3 regions of the Mycetocola sp. Y171 genome follow, and region 1 is predicted to be linked to each of the others. Evidence: predicted binding sites of a transcription regulator. Region 1 holds the regulator's gene; each other region holds the start of a gene.
The links. Region 1 encodes HspR, which represses chaperone genes until heat shock. Its sites were predicted from a motif close to AAGTTGAGTCNNNNNGACTCAACTT; they were not measured.
Positions count from the first base shown of each region.

Region 2: AC1M2K_RS07505 (ATP-dependent Clp protease ATP-binding subunit) is a predicted target of HspR. The motif match lies at 1,511-1,535, and genes of this name have one in related genera.
Region 3: AC1M2K_RS04065 (Hsp20/alpha crystallin family protein) is a predicted target of HspR. The motif match lies at 1,963-1,987, and genes of this name have one in related genera.

Region 1 covers NZ_JBWYGX010000001.1:1,730,452-1,733,719, reverse strand. The annotation lists gene AC1M2K_RS08345 (DUF2062 domain-containing protein) at 1-1,035, opposite strand, end outside; gene AC1M2K_RS08340 (heat shock protein transcriptional repressor HspR) at 1,252-1,665, opposite strand; gene AC1M2K_RS08335 (DnaJ C-terminal domain-containing protein) at 1,671-2,660, opposite strand; gene AC1M2K_RS08330 (nucleotide exchange factor GrpE) at 2,666-3,268, opposite strand, start outside.
Region 2 covers NZ_JBWYGX010000001.1:1,569,300-1,572,567, reverse strand. The annotation lists gene AC1M2K_RS07505 (ATP-dependent Clp protease ATP-binding subunit) at 1-1,498, opposite strand, end outside; gene AC1M2K_RS07500 (SGNH/GDSL hydrolase family protein) at 1,768-2,541, opposite strand; gene AC1M2K_RS07495 (NAD(P)H-hydrate epimerase) at 2,643-3,268, opposite strand, start outside.
Region 3 covers NZ_JBWYGX010000001.1:867,697-870,964, reverse strand. The annotation lists gene AC1M2K_RS04075 (hypothetical protein) at 1-185, shown strand, start outside; gene AC1M2K_RS04070 (AMP-binding protein) at 260-1,417, shown strand; gene AC1M2K_RS04065 (Hsp20/alpha crystallin family protein) at 1,473-1,922, opposite strand; gene AC1M2K_RS04060 (1,4-dihydroxy-2-naphthoate polyprenyltransferase) at 2,101-3,090, shown strand; gene AC1M2K_RS04055 (DUF4229 domain-containing protein) at 3,093-3,268, opposite strand, start outside.

The DNA of each region.
Region 1 (3,268 bases):
CCCGATCAGGGCGCTCACGATGAGGCTGACGATGCCGCCGACAGCGGCAACGGTGACCAGCGGGGTGAAGTCGAAGTCGGAGAGTGAATCCAGCCCGCCGGGGTCGCCGAGGCCCTCAGGCACATTCGTGGTCGGGGTGAACATATTCCCCAGGTTGAGGAGAGGCGAAGTGATGCCGCTGATGAAGCCGTTGGCGACGATCGCAATGCCGAGTCCGCTCCAGGTGACGGCCACCGGGCGGTTCACCGTGTGGCCGCGAAGAATCCAGATACTGGACAGGTAGCCGAGGACCCAGATGATCACCCCGAGAATCACCATCCCGATGAACCAGGGAGCCGCCGTCGACCAGGCATCCCGGACGAACTGCTCGACGACGTCAGGGCCGGCGAGGCCGTCCTGGGAGAAGTCCTCAGGGTTACGGCTGGCGATCCAGCCGAACAAGGCTCCGAAGAATGCGCCGAACGCCGCGATGGCCAGTGGAATCATCACCAGGGCGAACCCGAGACTCATCAGGGTGAAGGAGACGGCGCCGGCGATCATGGCACCGCGCTTCTGACGCGGGCCGAGCGGCGGACGGCGGGGCACCGTCGGCCCTGGCGCGTACGCGATGGGTGCCTGCTGCGGATACCCCGGTTGTGCGTATCCCGGTTGCTGCTGGGTGTACCCAGGCGCCTGCTGGAGATAGCCCTGCTGCTGGTGCGGATACGCAGTCGGCTGCTGTGCATGGCCCGGTTGCTGCGGATACCCGGGTTGCTGCGGATACCCGGGTTGCTGCGGATACCCGGGTTGCTGCGGATATCCGGCGGTCGGGTACGCGGGAGCCTGCATGGGCCCGGGTGCCGGAGCCTCGGGCGAGTCAGGGGCAGGAGGCGCCGGCGCGCCGGGAGGCGGGGCCAGCGGTGATCCGGGCGGCGGGCCGTCCGGCGCTGCGGGCGGCTGGGGTTCCACCGGCGGCTGCGGTGCCGTCGGGTCAGGCCCCGGCTGCTTTCCTGGGGTCGAAGGATTGTCGGGAACGTGCTGTTCGTGCTCGCTCATGCCGCCAGCTTAACGACCCGTTCGCATCCGCGTAACCCACGCGGCCAAATCGGTCGGCCCAGTCGGATTTTGCCTCCGATCAGCCCGAAAACCCCGGCCGGTCGGCCCCAAAGGGCGGCCAGCAGAATCGAGTGGTCCTGAACGGCTGCCCGCGCGGCGTCCGAACGACCTTTCGGGCCCACTCGACGCTTAGCGGGTCCGGGATGCCGGCCGCGGCTAGCGCTGGAACGGCCGCCAGATCACGAGCTCGGTGCGTCGCTGGGCGCGCGTGCCGCTCTTCAGCGGAACGACGTCACCCTGCGATCCGGCCGCGAACACGCGGCGCCCGGGCGACTTCACCAGCTCGCTCGCGAGGGCATGCTCGAGTTCGCGGACGCGCGAGGCCAGCGCCGCCACCTCGTTTTCGAGGGTGAGGATGCGACTGATGCCCTCGAGGCTCACGCCCTCCGCGCTCAGCCGGGCGACTTCGCGCAACTGTGCGACGTCACGCATCGAGTACCTGCGGGACTTGCCCGCGGTTCTCGTCGGGGAGACGAGGCCGAGCCGGTCGTACTGCCGCAGGGTCTGCGGATGCATTCCGGCCAGCTCGGCCGCCATCGCGATCGCGAAGATCGGCGAATTCTCGTCCATCCTCGTTATCCTCGCGCCCGGTGGATGAGGTCCTCGCGTGGGTTCTCGTGCGGTTCCAGCTCGTGGAAGTGCTCGAGAGCGGCCTTGGCTTCCGCGCTGAGGTGCGACGGGACCGCGACCTGGACGACCGCGAGCAGGTCGCCGGTGCCCTTCGCTGTCGATACGCCCCTGCCCTTGACCCGAAGGATCCGGCCAGAGGGGGTCCCAGGAGCGACCCGCAGTTTCACGGGGTCGCCGCCGAGTGTCGGCACCTCGATCGTGGCGCCGAGGGTGGCCTCCACGAACGTGACAGGCACGTTCACGCGCAGGTTGAGCCCGTCTCGTTCGAACACAGGATGCTTGCGCACGGTGACCGTGAGAACGAGGTCGCCGGCAGGGCCGCCGTCCGGAGACGGGTGCCCCTTGCCGCGCAACTTGATCTTCTGCCCGTCGGCGACGCCGGCCGGGATGTTGACCTTGATCGTGCGGCCTTCGGCGGTCTGCAGGGTGATCTGCTCACCCTTGGTCGCCGTGAGGAAGTCGATCGTCGTGGATGCTGTGACGTCGCGGCCGGGCGTCGGCCCGCCGAACCCGCGGTATCCGCCCGTGGGCTGGCCGAAGCCCCCACTGCGCCCGAACATCCCGCCAAGGATGTCTTCAAAGTCGGCCTGCTGGTAGCTGGTGCTGGTGCCGCGTGCGCCGCCACCGAACATCCCGCCGAAGACGTCGTCGAAGCCACCGGATGCCCCGCCGCCGCCTGGGGCGGTGAAGCGGGCTCCTGATCCCATCGCGCGCACGGCGTCGTATTCCTTGCGCTGCTCGGGGTCGTTGAGCACTGAGTATGCCTCGCTGACCTCCTTGAACCGGGATTCAGCCTTGGCGTCGCCCGCGTTCGAGTCGGGGTGGTACTTGCGCGCGAGCTTGCGGTAGGTCTTCTTCAGCTCCTCCGGCGTCACATCCTTCTTGACGCCGAGGATCTTGTAGAAGTCCTTGTCGAACCAGTCCTGACTTGCCATCGCGTCTACTCGGCGGGAACCGCGACGACGACCTTGGCCGCGCGAAGCAGAGTCGAGCCGACGAGGTAGCCGGTTTCGACGACATCGATCACAGTGGCAGCCTCGACGTCCGGCGACGGCTGCTGGAAGACAGCCTCGTGGACGTTGTGATCGAACGCATCGCCCTTCGCGCCGAACGGCACGAGGCCGATCTTCTCGACGCTCCCACGCAGCTTCGCCGCGATGGTCGCGAACGGCGCGTCGCCCTCGAGGTCTCCGTGCTTCTCAGCGCGGTCGAGGTCGTCGAGCACAGGCAGCAGCAGCTTGATGACATCACCGGTGACGCGCTCGCGCTCCACCTCACGGTTCGCCTCGGTGCGCCTGCGGTAGTTGGCGTATTCGGCGGTGACACGCTTGAGGTCGACGAGGTGCTCGTGCTCAGGATCTGCGTCAGCGACGCGCTCGCCGAGGTCCTCGTCGAGGCCGTCGGCCTGCGCGGCGTCGAGGATGTCCTGGACCGTCAGTTCGTCTTCGGTCGTCTCGGGCAGTTCGGAGTCCACCTGCGACTCAGGGTCGGAAGCTCGCGCTTCCGACCCCTCGTCCACTGGCTGAACCTCGTCACCGTTGTC
Region 2 (3,268 bases), 160 kb from region 1:
CGGATGCCGTTGCATCCGTCGCCTCAGCAGCCGCGATCTCGGCGGTGAGGTTCTCGATCTCGTCGCGCAGGTTCGACGCCTCTTCGTAGCGTTCGGCGGCGACCGCGGCATCCTTGGACTTCTCCAGGATGGCGATCTCGTCACGCATCGGCGCTGTGTCGATCTTCACGATCTGGCGGAGGCGCAGTCGCGCGCCGGCCTGGTCGAGGAGGTCGATGGCCTTGTCTGGCAGGAACCGGTCGGTGACGTAGCGGGCGGAGAGATCCACGGCGGCACGGAGGGCCTCGTCGGTGTAGCTGACGTCGTGGAACTCCTCGTAGCGGGGACGGAGTCCGCGCAGGATGCTCTCGGCATCGCCGACACTGGGCTCGTTCACGTGCACGGACTGGAAGCGACGTTCGAGCGCCGGGTCCTTCTCGACTCGACGATACTCGTTGAGTGTCGTCGCACCGATGACGTGCAGTTCGCCGCGGGCCAGGCGTGGCTTGAGGATGTTTCCGGCGTCGAGTCCGCCGCTCTCCCCACCGCCGCCTGCGCCGACGACCGTGTGCATCTCGTCGAGGAACACGATGAGCTCACCCTGGTTGGCGGAGATCTCGTCGAGCAGCTTGGTGAGCCGCTCCTCGAAGTCGCCGCGGTAGCGGGTGCCGCCGACCATGGCTGCGAGGTCGAGCGCGAGGACGCGCTTGCCGCGGAGCAGCCGCGGAACTTCTTCGTCGACGATCGCCTGCGCGAGTCCTTCGACGACGGCGGTCTTGCCGACGCCGGCCTCGCCGATCAGCACGGGGTTGTTCTTCGTGCGGCGCGACAGGATCTCGATGGTCTGCGCGATCTCGTCTGCACGGCCGATCACCGGGTCGAGCTTGCCGTCACGGGCGAGCGCGGTGAGGTCGGTGCCGAACTGGTCGAGCAGCGGAGTGGTGGATGCCTCGGTGCCCGCTGTCGCTGTGCCGGATGCCTGTGCCTCGCGAGCGGATTCGTATCCGGCCTGCAGGGTCTGAGGGGTCACGCCGAAACCGGCGAGGACCTGACCGACGGGCATCTCCTGGTTCACGACGAAGGCGAAGAAGAGGTGCTCGGGGTCGATGTAGGTGGAACCGAACGCGCGGGCGACCTGGTGGGCGTCGAGCAGAGCGCGCTGGGCTGACGACGTGATCGACGGCGGCGTCTGCACGTCGCGGTCGGATCGTTCGGGCAGTCGTTGCTCGGCTGCTTCGGCCAGCTCGGCCGGGTCGGTGCCGAGGGCGCGAAGGGCGTCGGCCACCGGGGCCGCCTCGACCATGACACGCAGGATGTGCAACGCATCGACCTCGGAGTGGCCGTGGTCGACCGCGAACCGCGCGGCGTCGGCGAGCACCTCCTGGGTGCGTCGGCTCAGCAGACGGGTGATGTCGATCGTCCGCCCGGACTGGGCGGCGCGCTGCCCCTGCAGGTAACGCGCGATGAACTCGTCGAACGATTCGTTTCCCGAACCTGCGGGACCGAAGAATGCGGGCATGGATCCTCCTGGAACTTGAGTGCCTGTGACTCAACTCAACGGCAGCACAATACCGACTATTCCCGAAGGGTTCAAAAACTTGAGCCAGCCCGGCTCAAGTCTCGAATGTGCTCTGGTTCGCTTCGCTGATCGAGCTTGTCGAGATCACCGGTAGTCTCGACACGCTCGACCCCCGGACGGGCGTCTACTCACCACTTCCGGACCTACTCACCCGGCGCACCTGGTGAGTGCGTCCGGAACAGGTGAGTAGGCCCCTGAGTCGCGCCGAGCTACTCCACCGGCAGCAGCGTCGACCGCTTCGGCTCACGCCCGTCGCCCGACGAGCGTCCGGTGACCCGGCGGCCGATCCACGGCAGCACGAACTCGCGGTAGTACGCAGCGGTGTTGCGTGAGCGCGACCCCGAGCCGGCCTCCGCGACCTCGTCGACGCCCCACTCCTCGGGCACAGGAACACCGATCGCGGTCAGCACGTTCGACGCGACACGCGCGTGGCCGAGCGCGTTGAGGTGCAGTTTGTCTACCGACCAGTACCTGCCATGCGTGAGCGTCTCGTCGCCCCAGTTGTTGACGAGCGTGACGGGAGTCGACTTGAGGGCGCCGAGGACGGCATCCGACAGCTGGTCGCCGCGTTTCTGCATCAGTCCACCCAGCGGCAAGTGCCGTGACGGGTTGGCGCCGGCCAGCACGACGAGGTGCAGGCCGGGCTGTTGCAGCGCGCGGTCGACGACCTTGACGGTCTCGTCGACGACCCAGCCGATCGAGACGCGGGGGCGCAGGATGTCGTTGCCTCCGCCGTTGAATGTCATCAGGTCCGGTTCGAGGGCGAGCGCCGGTTCCAGCTGCTCGGCGATGATCGGACCTAGTTTGCGGCCGCGGATGGCGAGGTTCGCGTACCCGATCGGTTCGTCGGCGGATGCCTGCAGGCCCAGCGCCACAAAGTCGGCCCAGCCGCGGACGCGCCCGTCGGGCAGTTCGTCGCCGACGCCTTCGGTGAAGCTGTCGCCGAGCGCGACGTAGCGGCTGAAAGTGCGGGGTGAGGTCATGGGGGTGCAGCTCCGAACGATCGCCGCCCAGCGAGCCGGATGCCCGCGGCGGCACCCTCCATTATTCGCTGTTCAGCGCGACGCCGCCGACCGCGGCACCGTCAGGACGTCCGTGCGACGCGTTCCAGTTCGGGCCCGAGGCCGATGTCGACCACGACGAGACGCCCGACATACTCGACGGCCGGCGGGAGCAGCAGGCCGGTCTTGCAGGCGCCGAACGTGACCGTGACATCCGCCCGCAGCACGGTCGGGTCTGGCACCGATCCGTCGTCCGGGTGGATCCCGCTCGGGATGTCGACCGCCACCACGACGGGTGGGTCCTCCCTCGCCAGCACTGGAAGCAGCGCGGCCACGAGCTCTCGCGCACGACCTCGCAGCGCCGGACTGGCGCTGGTTCCGGTGCCGAGGATGCCGTCGACGATCACGTCGGTGTCGTGCGCGACGGATGCCACGGCATCCGTCAATGAATCGGGCGGGAGTATCCGAGCGCCTGCGTCCAGAGCGGCGGCGCGACCGGACTCGTGCATGCGGTCGGCCGTCGGAACGAGAGTGACAACCGTACCCGCGGCGGCGAGTTCGGCGCCGGCGAAGAGGGCGTCACCGCCGTTGTTGCCGGGGCCGATGAGCATCAGGACCCGGCCGGGCCGGTCGGCGGGCAGCACCAGGCGGATCTCCCGGGCCAGCGCCGCGGCCGCGCGCGCCATCAGCGGAACACCGGCAGCGAGCA
Region 3 (3,268 bases), 860 kb from region 1:
TCATGGGCACCGCATTCGTCGGCGTTGCGGTTCTTCTCGCGGTGAAGCTGGCCGACGGGGCGGACATCGAGTCCGTGTGGTGGAGGTTCGCCGTGCTCGGGTATTGCATCCTCGACGTCGCGTGGCCGCGGCGGGCCGCCGCCGAGTCCGAGATTTCGGACTCCGCCGCAGCGCCGCAGTCCTGACCGCCGCAGGGATCTCGATTCGCTCCTCCGTCGCCACTCGATCAGTGGGTGGACGGCAGTCATACACTGAGACCATGACGCGGATGCTCGTACGGGTGCCGGCCACGGAACCACTCGACCTCATGGTCGAGTTACGCCGCGCCCTGGACCGCTCGGGCCCGGCGCTCACGCCCGTCGAAACGAGCGAGCCGGAGACCTCCAGCGACGAGCAGGTGCCGCAAGCGGTCGGCGTCGTCATCGAAACCTCCGGTTCGACCGGCGTGCCCAAGCGGGTGGCGCTCAGCTGCGACGCCCTGCTCGCCAGCGCTGCGGCCAGCGCGACGGTGCTCGAAGGCCAGGGGCAGTGGCTGCTCGCGCTTCCCGCCCACTACATCGCAGGCCTCCAGGTGCTCACCCGGTCGATCGCCGCTGGGACGGTTCCCGTCGTCCTTCCGCCCGGCCGGTTCGACCCCGCCGCCTTCGCCGAAGCGGCACGCTCGCTCACCGGAGAGCGTCACTACACCTCGCTCGTTCCCCTGCAACTGGCCCGTCTGCTGGAAAGCAGGGCTGGGCTGATGGCGCTCCGCCGTTTCGACGGCATCCTCGTCGGCGGGCAGGCCACGCCTCCGCAGTTGCTGCAACGCACCGAACAGCTCGGGCTCCCGATCTTCCGTACCTACGGTTCGAGCGAGACCGCGGGCGGCTGCGTCTACAACGGCGTCCCGCTCCCCGGCGTGCATGTGCGCGTCGTCGACGACCAGATCGAGCTGGCGGGACCGATGCTCGCCGAGGGATACCTCGGCGACGATGCTCTCACCGATCGCACCTTCGTCGTGGCGGACGGGCTCCGCTGGTATCGCACCGGCGACCTCGGCGAAGTCGAGGAGGGCCGCATCCGCGTCACCGGGCGCGCTGACAACGTCATCATCTCCGGAGGCGTCAACGTTTCGCTCGACCGCGTCGAGCGCATCGTCCGCGGGCTGCCCGACCTGACCGAATCGGTCGTCGTCGCAGCGCCCCACCGTGAGTGGGGCGAGGTTCCCGTCGTCGTCACGACCGGGTCGCACCCGTCGCTCCGTGAGATCGCGGATGCCGTGGCCGATTCCCTCGGCAAGCCGTCGCGTCCCGCCCACATCCTGCGGCTCGATTCGCTTCCCGTGCTTCCCTCAGGCAAGCCCGACCGGCTCGCGATCATCGCGATCGTCGCCGTGGCTCTGCGGGACGACGAGTCCGGCCCGTCGATCCCGGTCTAGCCCTCACACACGGCGACGGCCGGGGCCGAATGCCCCGGCCGTGACGACCGCGCGATCAGGCGTCGACGGACTTCTGCGATTCCTTCACCGTCAGGCTCTCCTGCTCGTTGCCTGCCGCGACCTCGATCTTGCGCGGTTTCGCACGCTCGCTGACCGGGATCGTGACGCTGAGCACGCCGTTCGTGTAGTTCGCGGCGATGCGCTCGATGTCGATTCCCTGGCCGAGGTTGAGCTGGCGGAGGAAGGAGCCAGACATCCGCTCGCGGGCGATCCACTTGGCGCCCTCAGCGGCGGCGAGAGTGCGTTCGGCGCGGATCGTCAGCAGCTGTCCGTCCACGTCGATGTCGACCGATCCGGGATCGATACCGGGGAGGTCGGCCGAGAGGACGTAGTGGTCGCCTTCACGATAGAGATCCATGGGCATCAGGCGCGGGCCCTGGCGTGCGCCGAGCATGGCTTCGGTGACGCGGTCGAGGTCGCGGAACGGGTCGAAATTCAGTGCCATCTGAGAGATCCTCCTTGTTCGTTGTCTCTGTGGGTTGTCAGAGTTGAGTCGATGGGACTCAACTTGGAAGCCATATTAATAATCGCCGCGAAAATGTCCAGTCGGTTCGTGTTTGCTCTGAGAGAACGGGCAGGCGGATGCCGGGTAAGCTTCTCGCGGAACAGAGGGAGGTTGCCCCGTGGCAGCTCAGAAGCAGAGGCCGACGGCCCCACAGTCACCCAGCGGTGCCAGGCCGAAGGGCAAGGGCAGGAGCGGCAATCCGGCCGCACGGCCGTACGAGAAGATCCGCCCGGCGACGTTCGGCGACTGGGTCGCCGGTGCACGTGTCTTCACACTGTCGATGTCGATCTCCCCTGTGCTCGTCGGAACCGGCGCTGCCACCGTTGCCAACGACCCGGGCGAGTTCCACTGGGTGCGCGCCCTGCTCTGCCTCGTGATCGCTGTCAGCCTCCAGATCGGCGTGAACTACGCCAACGACTATTCAGACGGCATCCGCGGCACCGACCGCCACCGCGTAGGACCGTTCCGCCTCGTCGGCAGCGGACGGGCGAAGCCGAAGACGGTTCTCATCGTCGCCCTCGCCTTCTTCGGAGTGGCTGCAGTAGCCGGCCTCGTCCTCACCGTCATCACCGGACTCTGGTGGCTCATCGCCGTCGGCGCCGTCGCCATCCTGGCCGGATGGTTCTACACCGGTGGCCGCCGCCCGTATGGATACAACGCACTCGGCGAGCTCTTCGTCTTCGTGTTCTTCGGACTGGTGGCAACCCTCGGCACGGCGTACGTGCAGTCCTTCACGCTCAACCAGGAGGCCTGGCTCGGCGCGGTCGGCGTCGGACTCATCGCCGTGGCCACCCTCATCGTCAACAACATCCGTGACATCGCCCAGGACGAGGAGGCCGGCAAACGAACCCTCACCGTGCTGCTCGGCGGACGGGCCAGCCGTGCGCTCTACATCGTCTGCGTGCTCGCACCGTTCGGAATCGCCGTGTGGCTGGCGTTCTTCTACCCGATCGCGTGGTTCGCGTTGTTCGGGCTCCTCGCGGCGCTGCCCGCGGTCATCATCGTGGCCACAGCGCGCAGTGCGAAGGAGTTCGTTCTCGCGCTCAAGCTCACCGGTCTCGTGCAGCTGCTGTACGGGCTCGCGCTGCTCTGGGCGTTCTGGAAGTAGCCTCAGCGGTCGGTGGGTGAGGTGGTGTCCCTCGCGGATGCCGCCGCATCCGTCACCGAATCCTCAGCGTCCTCGTCACCGCTGGCTTTGCCCTTCGACCCGTGCCGGAGGTCGTAGAGGTCACGCGAGACGGCCTCCCGGGGCGTGCGGAGGAAGATGTACGACACGCTCAGCCCGA